One region of the Serratia sp. A07 genome, then DNA from elsewhere that is predicted to be linked to it. Evidence: riboswitches for the same ligand, from Rfam matches in the RefSeq annotation. Region 1 holds a riboswitch; the other holds the start of a gene.
What was found. A riboswitch is a leader RNA that binds a small molecule or an ion and turns the genes downstream of it on or off. The one in region 1 is predicted to bind fluoride.
Positions count from the first base shown of each region.

Region 2: it holds a riboswitch for fluoride, as region 1 does, so the genes downstream of both, AC4PR2_RS16480 (DHHA2 domain-containing protein) here and crcB (fluoride efflux transporter CrcB) in region 1, are expected to answer to the same signal.

Region 1 covers NZ_JBZXDO010000003.1:279,987-287,288, forward strand. The annotation lists gene AC4PR2_RS05050 (ABC transporter substrate-binding protein) at 1-322, opposite strand, end outside; gene AC4PR2_RS05055 (LLM class flavin-dependent oxidoreductase) at 349-1,674, opposite strand; gene AC4PR2_RS05060 (amidohydrolase) at 1,864-3,027, opposite strand; gene cspE (transcription antiterminator/RNA stability regulator CspE) at 3,374-3,583, shown strand; gene AC4PR2_RS05070 (Bcr/CflA family efflux MFS transporter) at 3,641-4,831, opposite strand; gene AC4PR2_RS05075 (TetR/AcrR family transcriptional regulator) at 4,838-5,434, opposite strand; gene crcB (fluoride efflux transporter CrcB) at 5,724-6,107, opposite strand; fluoride riboswitch at 6,187-6,249, opposite strand; gene AC4PR2_RS05085 (GNAT family N-acetyltransferase) at 6,332-6,760, shown strand; gene AC4PR2_RS05090 (diguanylate cyclase) at 6,762-7,302, opposite strand, start outside.
Region 2 covers NZ_JBZXDO010000016.1:46,866-54,167, forward strand. The annotation lists gene AC4PR2_RS16475 (diguanylate cyclase domain-containing protein) at 12-1,892, opposite strand; fluoride riboswitch at 2,074-2,149, shown strand; gene AC4PR2_RS16480 (DHHA2 domain-containing protein) at 2,190-3,155, shown strand; gene AC4PR2_RS16485 (adenine nucleotide alpha hydrolase family protein) at 3,159-3,587, shown strand; gene eno (phosphopyruvate hydratase) at 3,604-4,887, shown strand; gene AC4PR2_RS16495 (MerR family transcriptional regulator) at 4,874-5,296, opposite strand; gene AC4PR2_RS16500 (NADH:flavin oxidoreductase/NADH oxidase family protein) at 5,369-6,589, shown strand; gene AC4PR2_RS16505 (diaminobutyrate--2-oxoglutarate transaminase) at 7,096-7,302, shown strand, end outside.

The sequences.
Region 1 (7,302 bases):
CCCACGAGGTTTGCACCACGTTAAGCGTTAGGCCCAGGCTGTCGGCCACCAGCTGTGCGATATCCACTTCGCTGCCGATCAGTCGCCGGTTGTCGGCGGCGAACAGCGCCAGCGGCGGCGTGTTGAGTGCGGCGATCGCGACGGTGAATTGGCCCGGCTTCACGAAGTGGAAATCGGCCGGCAGTTTGGCGATCGCCTGCGGGTTTTTCGGCGCGTGGATCGGGGTTTCATTGGCCTGCAAATCGATGCCGGTGCCCGCCAGTGCGGCGCCGGTCAGGCTCAGCAAGGCCGCCACGAGGGCGGCGGTAACGGTTTTCTGCATAGCGGGTATCCCTGAAAGCGATCTTATTATTGGGTGAATCTGTTCAACGGGCGCTTCAGGCCCAGGTGCTCGCGCAGCGTGTCGCCGTGGTACGCCTGGCGGAACAGGCCACGTTGTTGCAGGACGGGCACCACCCGATCGACGAAGTGGCCGAAGGCGTTGGGCGTACCGCCGCTGATGATGAAACCGTCGGCGGCTTCGCCGTCGAACCAGCGTTGCAGACCGTCCGCCACCGCTTCCGGCGTGCCGCTGAACACCGGGCGCGGCGAGGCGGCTTCCAGCGCCACCTGGCGCAGCGTGAGGTTGCGCTCGCGGGCGCTGCGCTTGATGGCGTCGGTGGTGCTGCGGAAGCTGTTTTGCCCCAGATCGCCGATGTCCGGGAAGGGCGCGTCCAGCGGATGGCGGGCGAAGTCGTAATGCTCGAAGTAGCGGCCGAGGTAGTTGAGGGCGTTCTCGATGCTGACCAGTCGGGCGGTTTCCTGGTACTGGCGCTCGACGTCCGCGTCGTCGTCGCCGACGATCACGCTGACGCCTTGGAAGATGCGAAGATCGTCCGGTTCGCGCCCCTGTTCCACCAGCTGCCGCTTCACGTCCTGATAGAAATCCTGCGCCTGTTCCAGCGTGTCGTGATGGGTGAAGATCGCATCGGCGTGTTGGGCCGCCAGCCGTTTGCCGTCTTCAGAGGCGCCGGCCTGGAACAGGATCGGGCGCCCCTGCGGCGTGCGGCCGATGTTCAGCGGCCCCTGTACCGAGAAGAACTCCCCCTGGTGATTGAGAGTGTGCAGTTTGCCGGTGCGGAAGAATTCGCCGCTGGCTTTATTACGCACGAAGGCATCGTCTTCCCAGGAGTCCCACAGCCCTTTGGCGACGTCGAGAAACTCGCCGGCGATGCGGTAACGCAGGCTGTGTTCCGGGTGTTCTGTGCGCGAGAAGTTTTTGGCCGAGCCTTCCAGCGGCGACGTCACCACGTTCCAGCCGGCACGGCCGTTGCTCAGGTGATCGAGGCTGGCGAACTGGCGGGCGACGGTGAACGGATCGCTGTAGGAGGTGGAGAGGGTGCCCACCAGGCCGATTTTGTCGGTGGCGGCGGACAGCGCGGCCAGCAGGGTGAGCGGTTCGAAACGATTAAGAAAATGCGGAATGGATTTTTCGTTGATATATAACCCATCGGCGACGAAGACGAAATCGAATTTTCCCTGTTCGGCTTTTTTCGCCGAGGCGATATTAAATTCGAGGTTAATGCTGGCGTCGGCGGTGGCGTCCGGGTGGCGCCAGGCGGACATATTTCCCGATGCGCCATGCAGAATGGCGCCCAGGCGCAATTGCCGTTGATTATTCGCGTTGTCGCTCATCGTGATTATCCTGTCATGCGCCGCAGAGGCGCGCGGTGTCTGATGGGTTCACTATTGATGAGCGGCGGCGGGATGTAAAACAACAAAACAGCATATTCAAATGTTGAAAACTGCAAATATCACGGCGGGTAAAAATAATAGGGTCCGACGCGGCATGTGCGGCGTCGGGGAAATAATATGTTCCGTTATTCAGGCGTTGCTGAGGGCTTTTTCTGGCGCGGTGGTTAATTGTTGCAGCGTGCGTTCCGCCAGCAGCGTGAAATATTGCGCCGCCGGGAACAGGGCCCGTTCATCGGGATTGAAACGCGGATGATGCAGGCCGAACTCGCTGGCGGAGCCGATGCTGACGAATACGCCCGGCACGTGATGCAGATACAGCGCGAAATCTTCACCCCCCATCTGCAACTCCGCCTCTTCGACCCGGTAGCCGGCCTCGGCGGCGACGGTTTTGCTGAACGCCGCCCAATGCGGGTCATTGATCACCGCCGGCGGCCCCGGCTGCCAGCGGAGTTCGGCCTGCGCACCCAGCGCGGCGGCTATGCCGTCGATCACCTGGCGAATCTTGTCCGGCACCTGGCGGCGCACCGCGTCGCTGTGGGTGCGCACCGTGCCTTCCAGCTCCACGGTTTGCGGCAGCACGTTCCAGGTATTGCCGCCTTCGATGCGCGTTACGCTCACCACCAGCGATTCCAGCGAGCTGAAGCTGCGGCTGGGCAGCGTCTGCAGCGCGCCGACGATCTGGCTGGCGGTGACGATGGTGTCGACGCCCTGTTCCGGTTTGGCGGCGTGCGCGCCCTTGCCGGTGATGAGGATCTGGAAGCGATCGACGTTGGCGTAGAACGGCCCGGCGCGGGTGGCGAAGGTGCCGGTGGGCAGCTCCGGCGCATTATGCAGGCCAAACACCGCGGCGACGTTATCCAGCGCGCCGACGTCGATCAGGTGTCGGGCGCCGTTGAAGGTCTCTTCCGCCGGCTGGAAGAAGAGGCGTACCGTGCCGGGCAGGTCGGCCTCACGCGCTTTCAGCAGGTGTGCGGCGCCGAGCATCACCGAGGTATGAAAGTCGTGGCCGCAGGCGTGCATCACGCCGCGGTTTTGCGAGCTGAAGGGCACGTCGGCGATTTCGTCGATCGGGAGGGCGTCAATGTCGCCGCGCAGCGCGATGATCGGCCCCTTGCCGCTGCCGATCTCCGCCACGACGCCGGTTTTCAGCGCCAGCGGCAGCAGGCGAATGCCCGCTTCTTGCAGCCAGCGCGTCAGCCGGGCGGTGGTGGCGAATTCGTGATTGGAAAGCTCCGGGTTTTGGTGCAGCTCACGCCGATAGGCGATGATTTTGTCTGCCAACTGGCTGGTCATAGGCTTGGCTCATAGTGGGAAATAAACCCTAACCCTAGTGCAGCGGCCGCCGAAGCAAAAAGACCATCTGGTTATATTTCATAGCGATTGCGTCTGCGCGGGAGCGTCAACGCTGGGGGCGGTGGGCGAGTTTGGGCGTTCGCTCGTTGTTCGCCGGCGCGTGGAGAGGATTGACCTGGCACGGTAACTTATCGCAACCGGTGCAATCAATTTACACCGGACAACACGGATTTTTTCACTCTTTATCGGATTTCTGTGATCGCGGTGGTGGACAAAATCCTGCCTGCTTGCTGTACTGTAATAGACACAGGTTTTGTGTCTTTCATTCACGTTAAAGGTAAGTTTGATGTCTAAGATTAAAGGTAGCGTTAAGTGGTTTAATGAATCCAAAGGCTTCGGTTTCATTACTCCGGAAGATGGTAGCAAGGACGTTTTCGTTCACTTCTCTGCCATCGTTAGCAACGGTTTCAAAACGCTTGCTGAAGGCCAGCGTGTAGAATTTGAAATCACGAACGGTGCCAAAGGCCCATCTGCCGCTAACGTTACTGCTATCTAAGCTGCGTAGCTGAATTTCTTAAAACCCGCTCATTGAGCGGGTTTTTTATTGGGCGCGTTATGCCTCGCTGCGGCGGCCTAACAGGCTGAACAGCAGGATGGCGACGGCGTAGCAGCCGACGATGGTCAGCGCCATCGACAGGCTGGACGTGCCGCCCAGCCCGGTGAGCGGCACGGCGCAGGCACCGAGCGCGAACATGCACACGCCGATTAAGGCCGACGCGCTGCCCGCTTTGTCACCCTGGCTTTGCATGGCCAACGAAGAGGCGGTTGGGCCGACGATGCCGATCACCGCCACCGAAAAGAACAGCGGCACCAGCAACAACACCAGCGGCGCATGCAGCGCGGCGGCCAACAGCAGCAACAGCGATGCGACGGCCGCCAGCGTTAGCCCGCTCTTCAACACGCGACGCTCCCCCCAACGCGAACTGAGGCGGCTGGCCAGCTGCGCCGCAATGATCAGCCCGACGCCGTTAATGGCGAAGCACAGGCTGAACATCTGCGGGCTGAGGCCGTAGATCTGCTGCAGGACGAAAGGCGAGGCGCCGATATAGGCGAACATGCCGGCCATCACGAAGCCCTGCGTCAGACACAGGCCCATGAAATAGCGTTGGGTCAACAGACTGCCCAGCGACATCAGCATCGCCAGAATGCCGCCCTGGCTGCGGCGCTCGGCCGGCAGGGACTCGCGCAGCTTCAGCGCCGACAGGCTGAACAGCAGCACGGCGATGGCCGCCAGCACGCCGAAGATGCCGCGCCAGTTCATCACCTGCAGCATAACGCCGCCCAGCACCGGCGCGACGATCGGCGCCAGACCGTTGACCAGCATCAGCAGGGCGAAGAAGCGGGTCAGCTCATGACCGGCATACAGATCGCGGGCAATGGCGCGGGAAATCACCGCGCCACCGGCGCCGGCGATGCCCTGCAGCAGGCGGGCGATCAGCAACTGGTCGATGGTGGGCGCCAGCGCGCACCACAGCGAAGCGCCCAGCAGCAGGATCAGCGACAGCAACAGCGGGCGCATGCGGCCCAGTTTGTCGCTGTAAGGACCGAAAATCAGCTGGCCGACGCCCAGGCCGAGCAGCCCGGCGGTCAGGCTGAGCTGCGCGGCGGCGGTAGAGGTATTCAGTTCGCCCGCCATTTCCGGCAGGGCGGGCAGATAGAGATCGGTGCACAGCGGCCCCAGCGCGGCCAACAGGCCAAGCACGACGGCGTACACCAGATGTTGTCTGGCTAAGTGTTTGGTCATGGGAGATTAGAGTTTCCTGAACAGGTGAGAAATGGCCTGCTGATACAGATCGCGCAGCAGGGACGCATCGGCTTTTTGCGTGGTAAGGATGCGGTAACCGGTGCCTTCGCTCATGACGGCGATAAACTCCACCCGCGCGGCGATCTCTTCCGCGCTGAAATGGGGATACAGCCGCTGCAGGTTGTGGCACACGTGGCGAAACAGCCGCGCTTCCGCATCGCTGAGCATTTTGGCCACCACCGGGTTGCGCGTGGCCTCGGCGGTCACTTCAAGCATCAGCATGTGATCGGTTTCGCTCTCGCCCGGCTGCTGAAACAGCGTGCGCGCCGCCAGCGTGCCGGCGATCAGGTTGATGTGATCGCCAAGATTTTCCAGCCGCTGCATCTTGCTGGCGATGATGCGGTTGACGATTTCCTCGATAATCGCGTCTTTATTGGCGAAATAGCGATAGATTTGCCCGACGCTGAGCTGCGAGCCCTGGGCGATTTCCGCCATGCTGGCGGCGTGGAAGCCGTGGCGGCGGAAGCTGGTTTTCGCCGCTTCGACGATCTGATCGCGGCGGGCCTGCACCTTGGCCTGTTTACTGTCGTTGGGGGGGAGCATTTGCCCGATCCTTTGCTACACGTGAGCCGGGTTCACATTTTTGGGTGTGAACGTTCATTCTCAATTGTAGTGCAATCGGCCGGAAAGGCGCAAGATGAACGCGTGCTGTGGGGAAAAGGCGCTTAAGCGAACAGGTAGGATTTGATAAAGGCGGCGACGATCAGCACGCACAGCGCAACGGCAATCGCTTCGGCGGCGGTTTTCGGCAGGCTAAACATAGCGGTTTCTCATCCAGTCAGGAGTACTGGATGAGATTATGCGCATGCAAGATTAAGGAAACATTAAGGGCTTAGCGCCCGTTGACCCACATCACCAGCATGAAAGCCAGCAGCGTCATCGCCAGCGAGCCGGCCAGGTTGAGCAGCATGTTGGCCAGCGCCCAGCCGAAGCGGCCATCCTGCATCAGGTACACCACCTCCAGCGAAAAGGTGGAGAAGGTGGTCAGGCCGCCGCAGAACCCGGTGGTGATCAGTAATTTCCAGGTGGGGTCCAGATGCGTCATGCGGGTGAAAATCGCCATCGCCAGGCCGATGATAAAACCGCCGATCAGATTGACCATCAGCGTACCGAGCGGAATGTGGGCGTTCAGCGGATTCATTTTCATGCTTACCGCCCAGCGCAAAACGCTGCCGACGCCGCCGCCGATAAATACGGCCAGTAAAGAGCTCAACATGGGGCAACTACCTTTCAATCAGAGAAATTCACGGGACTCGGAAAGAGACAGGCGTAACGCTACGCGCCTCTCTCCGAGAGGTTACGTAGACATCATCAGCCTGTGAAGGCGGTTAGGGAGGAATGTCATCTCCAGCGTGCCGCACGGCCTTTTTTGCCGTACCCGGTGGATGTTACACCTAACGCTGCCTATTTTGTAGTATCGACAATCTGCGAGGTCACCCCATGGAAATCAGAACGGCGCGCCTGAGCGATCGCCAGGCTATCGCCGAATTAATGACGGCGTTGGATTATCCCGGCACCGAGGCGTTTCTGACGCAGCGAATGCGCCAGCTGCTGGCGCATCCGGACGAGGCGCTGCTGGTGGCCCTGGAGGGCGAGCGGGTGCTGGGCGTGCTGTCGCTGCATTTTCTGCCGCAGCTGGCGTTGGCCGGCGACATTGGCCGCATCAGTTATTTTTGCGTCGACGACCGAGCGCGCGGCGCGGGCGTAGGGCGGCGGCTGTTGGCAGAGGGCGAGGCGCTGGCGCGCCGTCGCGGCTGCGATCGGCTTGAAGTCCATTGCCACAGCCGCCGCGAGCGGGCGCATGCGTTTTACCGGCGAGAAGGCTTTGTCGAAGCGCCGAAGTATTTTGCCAAGTTATTAAACCAGTAAGTTAGTCGCCCGTCGGCACCGCCGTTTCCAGGCGGTTGCGGCCATTTTGCTTCGCCCGGTAAAGCGCGCCGTCGGCCGCTTTCAGCCAGTCCAGATAACCGCCCAGCGCGGGGTGGTAGTTGGCGATACCGGCGCTGATCTGCAGCCGCAGCTGTGGCGCCTCTTTGAAGATAACGGCATCCAACCGCTGCTGGATGCGCCGCAGGACGGTTTCCGCCTGTTCGGCGCTGGTGTTCGGCAGCACCGCGCCAAACTCGTCGCCGCCGTAGCGCCCGACGATATCCACGTTGCGCAAGCCAATCAGCAGCTCTTCCGCCAGCGCCGCCAGGGCCTCATCCCCCAGCGCATGGCCGAAAGTATCGTTGATGGTTTTGAAACGATCGATATCCATCAGGATCAGCGTGGCGTTGTCCTGGTAGCGGCGGCAACTGTCGAACTGACGATGCAGCAGATGCTCCCAATGGCGGCGGTTGTACAAGCCGGTCAGCCCATCGCGGGTGCTGATGCGTTGCAGCTCCTGTTTTTTTTCCGCCAGCCGTTTG
Region 2 (7,302 bases), on a different contig from region 1:
CCGTTGCACGCTCACAGCTCGCAGATGGCGTAAGTGCCCTTTCCGGCCGATTTCGCCTGATACATCGCGCCGTCGGCGCGGGTCAGCAGCATCTCCTCGGTCACATCGCCGCGTGGGGAAATGGCCGCGCCGATGCTGGCGGAAAGCCGTACCTTCTGCGGCCCGATCTGCGTAATTTTGGCCAGATGCGCCAACACGTTTTCGCAAAACTCGCTGACTTCGCGCCGCGGATCCGTCAACGGCCACAGGATCACCGTGAACTCGTCACCGGCCAGACGCGAGACGCTGTGGCGCTCGCCGGCGCAGGTGCTGAGCAATGTGGCGAACGTCTTCAGGATCGCGTCGCCGAAGTCATGGCCATAGCTGTCGTTAAGGGTTTTGAACCCGTCGAGATCGATAAACAGCAGCGCCATCTGCCGCTGATGGCAACAGGCCTGCAGCGTGCCCGACAACCGGCGTAGAAACGCGCGGCGATTGGTCAATCCGGTCAACATGTCGTGGGTTGCGTCATATTCCAGCCGCTGCTGCAGCCGCTTCAGTTCGGTGATGTCCATGGCGAGAATGTAGAAGCCCTGCGCTTCGCACGGCACCAGCGTGGTGTGGATCATCAGCAGCCCTTGCCGGGTCTGCAGCTCATTCTCAAAACTCACCATTTCGCCCGCGAGGGCCCGCTCGATCATCGGTTTTGCTATTCGATAAACGCTTTCCCCCATGAAATCGCGCACCGTCATCCCCCTGAGGCTGGACTCCTCCAGACCAAACCAGGTTTTGTAGGCGCTGTTGGCGAACAGGTAGCGTTCATTGCCGTCGATCTGGCTGATTAAGGCCGGCATATTGTCGGTAATGGCGCGCAGACGCTCCTTCTCCGCACTGAGCTGATATTCGGCGAGCACCCGGGTCTCAATCTCTTCGTTGAGCTTTTTAACCACCACGTTCAGCTCCTGCGTACGGATTTCGACGCGTTGTTCCAGCTCGTGTTGCAGAGCGAACAGATCGGCCTCGGCCGCTTTACGCTCGCTGATATCGACGATACCCGAGATGAAATGGTCCGGCTTGCCGTTCGGCAAACGATTGAGCGCCACCGTCAGCTGCACCCAAACGATCGAGCCGTCGGCGCGGAAATAGCGGTTTTCCATCGAATAGGTACTGATTTCATTTTTCAGCAGCTGCTGCAGCTTTTCCAGATCGGTGTTGAGATCGAGCGGATAGGTGATGTCCTGGAAGGTGCGATCCATCAGCTCGCGCTCGGAGTACTGAAGCATTTCGCAGATGCGCGGATTCACCCGCAGCCAATATCCTTGCAGCGAGACCAGCGCCATCCCTACCGCCGCCTGGGAGAAGGTTTGTTCGAACAGCGCCTCCGTGCGCTGCAGGTCGGATTTCAGGTTTTCGGTATAGACGAGGCGTTCAATGCTCTGCAGATATTCCTCCACCACGGCGGCGAAATCGTGCAGATCGGCCAGTTGAGCAGGAGAAAACGGCTGTGGGTGGCTGTCGATAATGCACAGTGTGCCGAGCGGCAAGCCATCGAGCGACAGCAGCGGCTGCCCGACGTAAAAACCGATCCTCGGCCCGCCGATCACCAGCGGATTATCGAAAAAGCGCGGATCCTTGGCGGTATCGGGCACCACCAGCGCTTCGCGTTGCAAGATGGCATGGCCGCAAAACGAGATATTGCGCGGCGTTTCTCGGGCATCCAGACCGTAGCGCGATAAAAACCATTGGCGATCCCGGTCGATCAGCGACACCAGCGCAATGGTCACGCCGAAGTATTTCGCCGCCAACCGCGTGATGCGATCCAGTTTTTCCACCGAGTTCGAATCCAGCACGTTCAGTGAGTTCAATACCGACAGGCGTTCGGCTTCGTTTTCGGGGAAGCAGGGTTCGAGCATGTTGTCTCCCATTGTGTCACCCACGGACCCGGCATAGCCGGCGTGAGTCCGTTCAGCCTATCCGTCGGTTAGCGGCAAATAATATCCTTGTCCATCATAGACTCACTCACAGTATCAATCCGATTATGTATTCTCGCCAACTTTGCCGGGCGTTGCGTTTCCCCCCACGCTGCGCTACAGTCGTTCACAAGGTGATGGTGTTCCACCTTTCCCAACCGCCGCGTTCACTCGAACCGGATGATGACGCCTGATATACAACTTCGCTTTATTTTTTAGGCAGGTATGTCAGGAGTCGCTATGAATGAAATCTCAGGTTTTACCCCTTTTCCACTCCAGCCCGATGCCGTCGCGCGGGAAATGCCCCTGTACGTTTTCGGCCATAAAAATCCCGACAGCGACAGCATCTGCAGCGCGCTGGTGGTCGCGGACTGGCTCAATCACCTCGGCAAACCGGCCGTGGCTTTCCGCCTAGGCGACCTCACGCCGGAAACCCACTACATACTGGCTGCCGCCGGCGTACAGGCGCCTGCGCTGCTGACAGACGATCTCCGTGACCGCAAAGTCTGGCTGGTCGACTTTACCGATATCGAACAAGGCCCGGCCTCATTGCCCGACAGCGACGTGGTCGGCGTTATCGACCATCACCGGCTGGGCACGTTAGTCACCCGCAACCCGCCCGATGTCTGGGTGCGCACCGTCGGCTGTTGCGCCACCCTGATCCTGCAGATCCTGACGGCAGAAAAACCGATGCCACTTAACGCCGCGCAGGCCACGCTGCTGCTGGGCGCCATCTTGAGCGACACCGTCGCGCTCAGTGCGCCGACCACCACGGAACAGGATCGGCTGGCGGTCACCCGGTTGCGCGCAATCTCTCACGTCGACTATGACGCCTTCACCGCCGGGCTGCTGGCCGCCAAAACCGATCTCTCCGGGCAATCCGCCCCGCAGTTGCTGCAGCGCGACGCCAAGAATTACCGCATCCATACCGTTTCGCTGCTGCTGTCGCAGATAGAAGTGCGGGCCATGAGCGACATCGATCCGCTGTTGCCCGCGCTGCAACAGGCGCTCGAGCAGGCGAAACAGGAGGCCGGGCTGGAGATGACCGCACTCCTGGTTACCGATATCACCCACCGCCGTTCCACCCTGTATTTCTCGTCGAACCGGGTGCTCGCCATTCGGCAAGTGTCGCTGCCCGGTATGACGAGCCGAAAAAAAGAGGTTTTACCGTGGTTAACCCTACAGATTGCTCACGCAGGGAGATAAGACATGCCGATCTACCAACACGCTTTACTGCTGGTACAGGATGAACGCGACGGCCGGGTGCTGTTGCGCCATGCCGAACGCCTCAATCAGCAGGTGAATACGCGCATTACCGTGGCGCACATCAGCGCCGACTATGCCGAACTGGACTACCTCAGCGATGCGCAAACCAAAGATCGCCAGTCCAGCGAGGTGATCGCCGCCAAAGCCATGCTCAGCCGCCTGGTGGAAGACTGCTCAATCCCCCTGGAGGTACGCGCAATGGTCAGCATCCATCGCTTCAAAGACGTCGAAGCCCTGATTGCCCGTGAAGGCGTCGATCTTTTGTTGCTCGGCCATCAGAACCGTCCGTTTGGCGTCTATGCCTCCTTCGGCTTCGAATTCATCAACCATTTATCCATCGATGTGCTGATAAAGCACGTTCCCACTCCCTAGAACGAGGTGACACCCCATGAACGATGAGATTGAAAGCGTAACCGCCAGAGAGATCCTGGATTCGCGCGGCAACCCGACCGTCGAAGTCGAAATGAGCGCGGCGGGCGTCGTGGCCCGGGCTTCGGTGCCTTCGGGAGCCAGCACCGGGTCGCGCGAGGCGGTGGAGCACCGCGACGGCGATCCGCACCGTTTCGGCGGCAAAGGCGTACTGGAGGCGGTGCACAGCGTCAAAACGGCGATCAACGAGGCGCTGCGCGGAGTGGATGTGCGCCAACAAGAGGAGATAGACCGCCGGCTGATCGCGCTGGACGGCAGCGAGAACAAGAGCCGATTGGGGGCCAACGCCCTGCTCGGCGTTTCTCTGGCCGCCGCCCGCCTCGCGGCGCAATTGTCGCAGCTGCCGCTGTATCGTTATCTGGGCGGCATCGGCGCCAACCTGCTGCCGGTGCCCTGCATGAATATCATCAACGGCGGCGTGCACGCCCGGTGGCAAGGGGCGGACTTTCAGGAGTTTATGATAGCTCCCCTGGGCGCGCCGTCGCTGCGCGAGGCCGTGCGCTGGGGCAGTGAAGTTTATCAGACGCTGCGCCAAATCCTGTTGGAAAAAGGCCTGTCGGTCGGCGTCGGTGACGAAGGCGGTTTCGCGCCGGCGGTCGCCTCAAACCGCCAGCCGCTCGAGCTGATCGTGCAGGCGATAGAGAAAGCCGGCTACCGGCCGGGAGAAGATATCGCGATCTGCATGGATCCGGCCTCGAGCGAATTCTACGCCGACGGCAAGTATCGCCTGCGCAGCGAGAATCTCGAGTTGGACGCAGCCCAGATGACGGCCTATTACCAACGGCTGGTGCAGGATTTCCCCATCGTGCTGATTGAAGACGGCTTGGCCGAGGACGACTGGGCCGGCTGGCGTATTCTGAGCGACGCCCTGGGCGACCAGGTGGAGCTGGTCGGCGACGATCTGTTCGTCACCAACGTGAAATACATCCAGCGCGGGATTGATGAACGGTTGGCCAATGCGGCGCTGATCAAGCTGAACCAGATCGGCACGCTGAGCGAAACCTTCGCCGCCGTACAGCTCTGCCAGGCGAACGGCTGGGGCACCTTTATCTCGCACCGCAGCGGTGAAACCGTCGACAGCTTTATCGCCGACATGACGGTCGCGATGCGAGCCGGCCATCTGAAAACCGGCGCGCCGAGCCGCGGCGAGCGGATCGAAAAATACAATCAGCTGATGCGCATCGAAGACCAGTTGGGCGCCGCGGCGGTGTATGCCGGGCGTTCCGCCTTTAAACGCCGCTAAGCTTTGCCGGCCGGGCCGGCGATGCGTCGGCCTGTTTTTCGCCCTTGGCTTGGCACAGCCCGGCGACACCGGACTCCAATAAGGTCAGCCGGGTCGTCAACAAGGTTTCTCGTTGTTCATTCAGCGTGGCCATCATCAGCTCGATCTCCGCCAGCCGTTCATCGACGCCGCGTATCAACCCATCCTCATAAGCGCTGCCCTGCAGCGCCAGCACGCGTTGGATCGCCTGCAGCGAAAACCCCAGATTTTGGCCGATTTGGATCAGGTGCAATCGCTCCAGTGCGCTATCGCTGTAGACCCGATAGCCGTTGACGCCGCGCACCGGTTTCGGCAGCAACCCCAGCTGCTCGTAGTAGCGTATCGCCGAGGCGGCCACGCCGGCGCGCTGCGCCAATTCTCCGATCTTCATGCCCTATTGACCTTAAAGTTAACTTTAAACCTAGTATAGCGCCATTCCCCTTACGACAGGAGCGCATAACCGATGTTTACCCCACTGACGCTGCCCAACGGCAGCCGCCTGACCAACCGTCTGGCCAAGGCGGCGATGGAAGAAAATCTGGCCGCCCCAGGCCAACTGCCCAGCCCGGCGCTGTGGCGCTTATACCGCTATTGGGCCGAAGGCGGCGCCGGCTTGATCATCACCGGCAACGTGATGATCGACGGCCGCGCCATGACCGGCCCCGGCGGCGTGGTGCTGGAACAAGACACGCCGCTCGCCCCGTTCGAAACCTGGGCCAAGGCCGCGCGCCAGGGCGGCGCGCAGGTGTGGATGCAGCTTAACCACCCGGGCCGGCAGGTGATGGCGAACATGGGCGGCAACGCATGGGCGCCCTCCGCCATCCCGCTGGCGATGGGCAAGCACAGCAAACTGTTTGCCCAGCCGCAGGCGATGGATGAAGCGCAGATCGCCGAGGTTATCGCGCGCTTCGCCGCCAGCGCGCACGCTGCCGAACGGGCCGGTTTTACCGGCGTGGAGATCCACGCGGCGCACGGCTATCTGATTTCCCAGTTTCTCTCGCCGCTGACCAACCAACGCAACGATCGCTGGGGCGGCGAGTTGGCGAACCGCGCCCGCCTGCTGCTGGAGGTGGTGCGTGCGGTGCGCGAGCGCGTCTCGCCGGGCTTTTGCGTGGCGGTCAAACTCAACTCCGCCGATTTTCAGCGCGGCGGTTTTTCTTCGGACGATGCCCGCCAGGTAGTGCTGATGCTGAACGATCTGCCGGTCGATCTGATCGAACTGTCGGGCGGCAGCTACGAAAGCCCGGCGATGCAAGGCGAAACGGCGGACGGCCGCACCCTGGCGCGAGAAGCCTATTTTCTGTCCTTCGCCCGCGATCTTGCCGCGGTGGCCCGCATGCCGGTGATGACCACCGGCGGCATCGCCCGTCCTTCGGTGGCGCAGCAGGTGCTGGACAGCGGCGTCGCGATTGCCGGCATCGCCACCGCCATGGCGGAAGTGCCCGATCTGCCGCGGCGCTGGCAAACCGGGGCGGCCCCCCATGCGCTGCCTGCCCCGGTCACCTGGCGCAGCAAAGCGATGGCGTCGCTCGCCCGGATGGCGTTGGTCAAGCGCCGGATGCGAGCGCTGAGTGACAATCGGCCGCGCAGCGTGCGCTATTCCCCGCTGTTCACGCTGCTCGTCGATCAGTGGCGTACCCGCCGCATCCTGCAGCGCTACCACGCCTGGTTACGGCAACGTTAACGGCAACAGCGCCGGCGAACCCGGCCGGCGCTGCGTAAAAATCGCGCTTTTTTGATCGCGCTACGTGAAATCTGAGAGAAATCACCGATCTGGATGCTGCGCTTTTAACGGTTGGCCATTTATATTCATCACAAACTTTGTGTATATAAACGCTATAGGACTTAAGGTGGTGAATAGATAAAAATAAGCCGTTAATTCCTATTTATGTTATTAAACGGAAATTCACCTTATTAATAAGCGTATTAAAGCCGCCTGCAGGTTGGCGACGGAAAGGATTTTTGTGCCATGTTAACGATATGTTGTTTTTTACCGGCAAAACCAACGGTCAATAAATCAACAACATATTGATGAGCCTAAGAATAAACTAAACAATTCAAAACAAAATCGGCTATTGAGTCCCAGGCGAAAAAGCCATATATTGGTCGCGCTTTTCACAAGGCAGTTACTTTTCTAATTCATTAATTCAATCGGAGCGTGTTGAGACCTTCGGTTGTAGGAGAGATATGATGACGGATAAAGTCCGTATTGATACTTTAGTTGCAAACTCATTAAACGGAAACAATGAAACCTATTTGGCGCGCCAAGCCGAATTTGAGTCGAATGTTAGGAGTTATCCGCGCAAATTGCCGTTGGCAATTGCGAAAGCCCAGGGCGTTTGGATCACTGATGTTGAGAATAATCAATATCTTGATTGCCTGGCCGGGGCGGGAACG